3 regions of the Arthrobacter sp. B1I2 genome follow, and region 1 is predicted to be linked to each of the others. Evidence: predicted binding sites of a transcription regulator. Region 1 holds the regulator's gene; each other region holds the start of a gene.

The links. Region 1 encodes Rex, which represses fermentation and respiration genes when NADH is low (regulators of the CRP and FNR family bind a similar motif). Its sites were predicted from a motif close to CTTGTGAANNNNTTCACAAG; they were not measured.
Region 2: the regulator Rex is predicted to act here: its motif matches at 1,030-1,049, upstream of araB (ribulokinase).
Region 3: the regulator Rex is predicted to act here: its motif matches at 703-722, upstream of QFZ57_RS13420 (glyceraldehyde-3-phosphate dehydrogenase).

Annotation. Positions count from the first base shown of each region.
Region 1 covers NZ_JAUSYC010000001.1:1,894,485-1,896,750, forward strand. The annotation lists gene QFZ57_RS08780 (HAD family hydrolase) at 1-340, opposite strand, end outside; gene QFZ57_RS08785 (glutaredoxin family protein) at 419-673, shown strand; gene QFZ57_RS08790 (redox-sensing transcriptional repressor Rex) at 795-1,499, shown strand; gene QFZ57_RS08795 (Yip1 family protein) at 1,604-2,266, opposite strand, start outside.
Region 2 covers NZ_JAUSYC010000001.1:212,378-214,643, forward strand. The annotation lists gene araB (ribulokinase) at 1-887, opposite strand, end outside; gene chvE (multiple monosaccharide ABC transporter substrate-binding protein) at 1,155-2,266, shown strand, end outside.
Region 3 covers NZ_JAUSYC010000001.1:2,882,253-2,884,518, forward strand. The annotation lists RNA gene rnpB (RNase P RNA component class A) at 1-80, shown strand, start outside; gene QFZ57_RS13415 (TspO/MBR family protein) at 126-668, shown strand; gene QFZ57_RS13420 (glyceraldehyde-3-phosphate dehydrogenase) at 938-2,266, shown strand, end outside.

The sequences.
Region 1 (2,266 bases):
CGCCGGGCCAGATCCGCGAAGCAATCATTTCGTCGTAGACTTCTTCGCCCAGCGCTTTGATGTCGTCAACGGTGATCCCGGCAGCCAGGGTCAGGGCGGAGTCGCGGACGGCATGAACGTCGTCGATGTTTTCTCCGCGGGCAACGAACTTGAACTGTTTCCAGGCGAACCCGGCGGCCTGCGGCAGGGTGAACGCCCCACGCTGGTACATCTTCCGGGCCACATGGAAGAGGCTGGCCCCACGCATCAAGGTATTGTCCACGTCGAAAAACGCCGCCTCGCCGGGCTGCGGCGCAGCAACCGGCCGCGTGACGACGGCGACGTATTTCTCCTCGGGCATGGACCCGAGTCTAGTCAATCCACTGGCCTGCCGCCGTTGGCGTCCCCTCCAAGCCGCGAACGGCGATACCGTTAAGTCATGGCTACACCCCGCGTCGTCCTGGTCACCAAAGCTGACTGCCACCTTTGTGAGGAGGCGCGCGACGCCGTCGGCCGGGTCACTGCCTCGTTGGGCCTTACCTGGAGCGAAGAGTTGGTGGACAACCAGCCCGACCTGCGGGAGCGCTATGCCGAGGAGATTCCGGTAGTTCTGGTGGACGGGGTGCAGCGCGACTTCTGGAAAATCGATGAGGTCCGGCTGGAACGCGTGCTGCAGCGCGCCATGGCCCAGTAGGGGAGTGGCGGCAGTGGCAGCAGATGCCTTGGATGCGCGGGTTGTTGATGGCCCGCGGTTTTGAAGGCATGAGCGGCAGGGACCTAGAGTGGAGTCACAACGCGACGCAAGGGAGGTGCGGGTGACATCCCTGGGTTCCACGCCCCAGTCTGTCCCGGACCTTCCGGATGCCACGGGCGCACTGTCCAAGCAGATACCTCCGGCTGCCGTGGCCCGGCTGACGATCTACCTCCGTGCGCTGAATACCCTGCTCGCCGAGGGTGTGGAGCGCGTCTCCTCCGAATCCCTGGCTGAAGCCTCCGGCGTCAGTTCCTCAACCCTGCGCAAGGACCTGTCCCATGTGGGGTCCTACGGAACCAGGGGCGTGGGTTATGACGTGCAGTACCTCAGCCGCCACATTGCTGCTGCCCTCGGGCTGACGCACGACTGGAAAGTGGCGATTGTCGGCGCCGGCAACCTGGGCAAGGCGCTGGCCCGCTACGGGGGCTTCGAATCCCGCGGGTTCGACGTCGTGGCCATCTTCGATGCCGACCAGATGGTGGTGGGCAACGAGGTGGGATGGCTGCGCGTCAGCGACGTTGCGGACCTTGAAACCGTCCTGCACCGCACCGGGGCCAACATGGTGGTGCTGGCGCTTCCCGCGGCGGTGGCGCAGGACGTTTGCGACCGGGTGGTGGCGGCAGGGGTGCACAGCGTCCTGAGCTTCGCGCCGGTGATGCTGCAGGTTCCTGAAGGGGTCAATCTCCGCAAGGTGGACATGGCCACCGAACTCCAGATCCTGGCCTACCATGCCCAGCGGGCGCAGGCACCCGGGCAGACGGCCTAGAAACGCTGCGACCGGGCCAGGACTTCGCCAGGTTCCGGCTTAAAGCAGGCGGCCCGGGATGCATGTCGCATCCCGGGCCGCCTGGCTGTCGGCGGGCGTGCTGGTTACCGTCCGTACGGGTTGCCGAAGCCGCCTGAAGAAGGGTTGCCGAAGGGCTGCTGCTTCCGGAAGTACGGGGCAGCTGCCGGCAGGTAGAGCAGCACGATGGCCGCGATCCCCAGGACGGTCCCGAGCGTTCCGATGCTGGGAACCCCGAACAGGCCGAATATGGACAGTGCTGCAAACACCGTTCCTAGGATGCGTGCCCAGTTCTTCCCCTTGCGGATGAAGAAGGCCACCAGCAGGTAGAGCGCGGCCCCGATGATGGCGAAGACCACCAGCGTGCCGGCGATGACGCTCTTGATGTCGTCATAGGTGACGCCCGACGCCCCGCTGGCCTGCACCTGCTGTTCAAAGGCCTGGCGGAACTCAGGATTATCCAGCTGGGTGAGCCCGGTGAGCATGCCGATGACGAAAATCACGGCGGATGCGATCAACAGCCAGAACGAGATATTAACCAGCTGCGGAATTCCGTTGCTGCCGGCTGCCTGCGGCTGCTCCGAGGGGTACTGGCCATACGGGGACTGGCCGAACGGGGGTGGGTTCTGGCCGTAGCCCGGAGCCTGGGGCGCGTTCTGCCCATACGGTGAGCCATACTGCGGGGCATTCTGGCCGTACTGCGGAGCTGCCGGCGGCTGGGACCCATACTGGGGCTGGTTCTGGCCGTA
Region 2 (2,266 bases), 1.7 Mb from region 1:
ACATGCGCGTCAACGTTTCCCACGGCCACGGCGATGCCCTCCGGCAGCCCGGTCCAGGCCGCCGCCTCCGCCGTCAGGGTGCCGGCGGCGTCGCCCAGCCGTCCGATGGTGTGCTCCAGCTTGGAGCTGACAAAGTCCTTGAAATCCGGATTGAGGGCGGCCAGGAAATCATCCGACGGATACCGCCCATCCTGGTAGATGCCCTTGTACCCGGCCGTGCAGGCGTTGCGCACGTAGCGGCCGCTGAGCTGCCAGACGATCCAGTCGGCCACCTCCACCCAGTGGTCCATTTCGGCGTAGGCCTCCGGGTCCTCCTCCAGCAGCTGGAGGCCTTTGGCGAACTCCCACTCGGACGAGATCAGGCCCCCGTACCGCGGAAGCCAATCTTCGCCGCGTTCGGCAGCGAGCCGGTTGATCCGGTCGGCCTGCCCCTGGGCTGCGTGGTGGCGCCAGAGCTTCACGTAGGCATGCGGGCGGTTGGCGAAGCCCGGCAGTTCGTTCAGGGGTGTGCCGTCGGCCTTGACGGGCACCATGGTGCAGGCGGTGAAGTCCGTGGCAATACCGACGACGGCGGCCGGGTCGATCCCCGCGTCGGCCACCGCGGCAGGAACCGCGTTGCGCAGGACGTCCCGGTAGTCGTTGGGCACCTGAAGCGCCCATTCCCCGGGGAGCCTTACGCCTTGTCCCTCGGACGCCTCGCCCGCCACGTCTTTGGGCAGGGCGTCGGTCAGCACGGCATGGGGATACTCATGGACAGCGCTGCCGAGCTCCTTGCCGTCGCGGACCCGCACCACCACGGCACGGCCTGAGAGGGTTCCATAGTCCACCCCGATGACGCAGTGGTCGTGAAGGGGCTCGGAGCTGGAAGTGAACAACGCATCTGGCATGGGGTTGCCTCCATCCGGGAGGCAGGGGCCTCATCACCGGGTTTTGTAGGGTCAGGGTGGAGCTAAGTGCTGCAGCAAGTGTGAACGCTAACAAAGCAGAAGTCAATGAACTCGAAAGACTTTCGAAGTTTCCGGTAGAAGCCTCTTGTTAGCGTTCACAAATCAGTCTATATTGAACCGACACATCAACAATGTGGCCAGGACCGGGAGCTTCGCTGCTTCCCGGTCCAACAAAACTTCGCGGCAATGCTGCCGCGGAAGGAGATAATGGTGAGAATCAAAAAACTGATGGGCGCGGTGGCCCTTGTCCTCGCCCTGACCGTGGGGGCTACCGGTTGCGGCTCCCGCGGCGGAACCAGCGAATCCAGCAGTGCGGCGAAGCCCAGCGACTCGCTGGTTGGCATTTCAATGCCCACCCAGACATCTGAGCGCTGGATTGCCGACGGCGCCAACGTTGAAAAGTCGCTGAAGGACCTCGGCTACAAGACGGACCTCCAGTTCGCCAATGACGACATTCCTACACAGGTGTCGCAGATCGAAAACATGCTGACCAAGGGCGCCAAGGCCCTGATCGTCGCCGCCATTGACGGCACCACCCTGACCGATGTCCTGGCCAAGGCCAAGGAGCAGAACGTTAAGGTCATCGCCTATGACCGCCTCATCAACGGCACGCCCAACGTGGACTACTACACCACGTTCGACAACTACACCGTGGGCGTCCAGCAGGCCACCTCGCTGCTGACGGGCCTGGGCCTCGTCGATGCCAGCGGCAAGAAGGTGGACGGCAAGGGCCCCTTCAACATCGAGCTTTTCGCCGGCAGCCCCGACGACAACAACGCCAACTTCTTCTGGACCGGCGCCATGGACACCCTCAAGCCGTACCTGGATGCCGGCACCCTGAAGGTCCCCAGCGGCCAGACCAAGTTTGAGCAGGCCGCGATCCTTCGCTGGCAGGCCCCCGTGGCGCAGAAGCGCATGGAGGACATCATCACCTCCGCCTACAGCTCGGGCACCAAGCTGAACGGCGTCCTTTCCCCGTACGACGGCCTGTCCATCGGCATCATCTCCGCCCTTACCAGCACCGGCGGCTACGCCAAGGGAACCCTGCCGGTGGTCACCGGCCAGGACGCCGAAAAGGGCTCCGTGAAGTCCATAATCGCCGGTGAGCAGTACTCCACCATCTTCAAGGACACGCGCCAGCTCGGCGCGCAGGCCGTCAAGATGGTCGACGCCGTCCTCAAGGGCCAGGAAGCCGAAACCAACGACACCAAGACCTACAACAACAAGGTCAAGGTCGTGCCGGCCTTCCTGCTGAAGTCTGTGATCATCACCAAGGACAACTACAAGAAGGAACTGATCGACTCGGGTTACTACAAGGA
Region 3 (2,266 bases), 990 kb from region 1:
GTTCGTAGATGGATGGCCGCTACTCCCGTGCCGGCAACGGAACGGGAGCACAGAACCCGGCGTATCGGTCAACCCATCCACCCAATCCCGTTTGACCTTGGAAGCTGAGTTGGGGATGCTGGACCGTGCCCGCTAATCCTCATGGACAATCCGCTCCGAAAACCGCTTGGCGGCATGCTGGCTCGATCGGCAGGCAAGTTCTTGCCCTCGCCGGGTTTCTGGCCCTTTCCTACGCCGTATGCCTGCTGGCCGCCGTCCCGATCACCCTGCACATGAACGGCTGGTTTGCCGCCTCCACCAAAGCGCCCTGGATGCCGGCGGGCTGGATGTTCCGGAGCGTGTGGATGGTGCTCTATGCCTGCATCGGAGTGTCCGGCTGGCTGGTCTGGCGCAGGGGAGCCCTCACCGGCCGCGTCCTGCGGCGGTACGGGCTGCAGCTGCTGTTGAACCTGGCGTGGCCGTTCGCTTTCTTTGCCATGTACCCCATGCTCGGTCCCGTCGCCCTCTGGCTGGCCCTCGCCGTCATCTGCGCACTGGCCGGTGTGCTGGTCCTGCTGATCCTCGATGTTGGCCCGGTCCACACCTTGGCCGGCCTGCTGGTGCTGCCCTACTTCTCGTGGGTGGTGTTCTCCGCCAGCCTGAACCTCTATTCAGCCGTCTACAACTGACGTCCGGCATTGCCGGCCCTGCCGGCGCAGCTGCCATGTGAGTGATTTCACGCAGCACAAGCGTGTTCCCTGCAGCCGGTCAAATTAGAATAGATAACGGACGCAGGAGTTCTACCGCCGAAAGTTGCGTTCGCAGCCGGCGGTTTTTCTTTGCCCGCGACCCAGGCGCCTGGGGGCCATCCCTGCAGGCGCCGGTGCCCCTGGACATCATCAGGTGGACTACATCTGTGTACGAGGACGTACACGGCTGAACCGAGGAAGGTATTTCTGTGAGCCAGACGTCTGATTCTTGTCTTGATACGTGGATGGGCCGGGAGGCCCTCGCCGAAGCCATGATCCCGGTGATCGGCAGGCTGTACCGCGAAAACAACGTGGTGACCAGCATTCACGGCCGGAGCCTGATCAACAAGTCCACCATGAACATCCTCAAGGCGCACCGCTTTGCGCGCCGGATGAGCAAGGACGAATTGCTCCTGGAGGACACGGCGCCCCTGCTGAACACGCTGGCCGGACTTGAGCTCGGCGCCGCCTCGATCGACATCGCCCGCCTGAACCAGAAGTTCAAGGAAGAAGGCAACGGCGCCACCCTGGAGGAATTCCTCCGCAGCGAGCTCGCCGAGATCGTGGGCAAGCGGGGCGGCGATGACCGCACCAGCACCGACGTCGTACTTTATGGCTTTGGCCGCATCGGCCGGCTCCTGGCCCGCATCCTCATCGAAAAGGCCGGTGGCGGCCATGGACTGCGCCTGCGCGCCATCGTGGTGCGCCGGGGCTCGGACAACGACCTCTCCAAGCGCGCCAGCCTGCTGCGCCGCGACTCCGTCCACGGGTCCTTCGAGGGCACCATCCGGATCGACGAGGACGCCAACACCATCACGGCCAACGGCGTCCAGATCCAGGTCATCTACTCGAACGACCCCGCCACCATCGACTACACCGCCTACGGCATCAACAACGCCCTGGTGGTGGACAACACCGGCCGCTGGCGGGACGCCGAAGGACTTTCCCAGCACCTCCAGAGCAAGGGCGTGGCACGGGTCCTGCTGACCGCACCGGGCAAGGGCGAACTGAAGAACATCGTCCACGGCATCAACCACCGGGACATCAACGATTCGGACCGGATCGTCTCTGCCGCTTCCTGCACCACCAACGCCATCACCCCGGTCCTGAAAGCCATCAACGACAAGTTCGGCGTGGTGCACGGGCACGTGGAAACTGTCCACTCCTTCACCAACGACCAGAACCTGATTGACAACTTCCACAAGGGCGACCGCCGCGGCCGCTCGGCAGCCCTGAACATGGTCATCACCGAAACCGGTGCTGCCAAGGCTGTGGCCAAGGCCCTCCCCGAACTGCTCGGCAAGCTTACCGGCAGCTCCATCCGCGTCCCCACCCCGGACGTTTCGTTGGCCATCCTGAACCTCAGCCTTGAGAACGGCACCACCAAGGACGAGGTCAACAACTACCTGCGCGAGATGTCGCTGCACTCGGATCTCCGCAAGCAGATCGACTACATCGACTCACCCGAGGTTGTCTCCACCGACTTTGTCGGGTCCCGCCGCGCCGGCATCGTCGATGGACTCGCCACGGTGTCCACG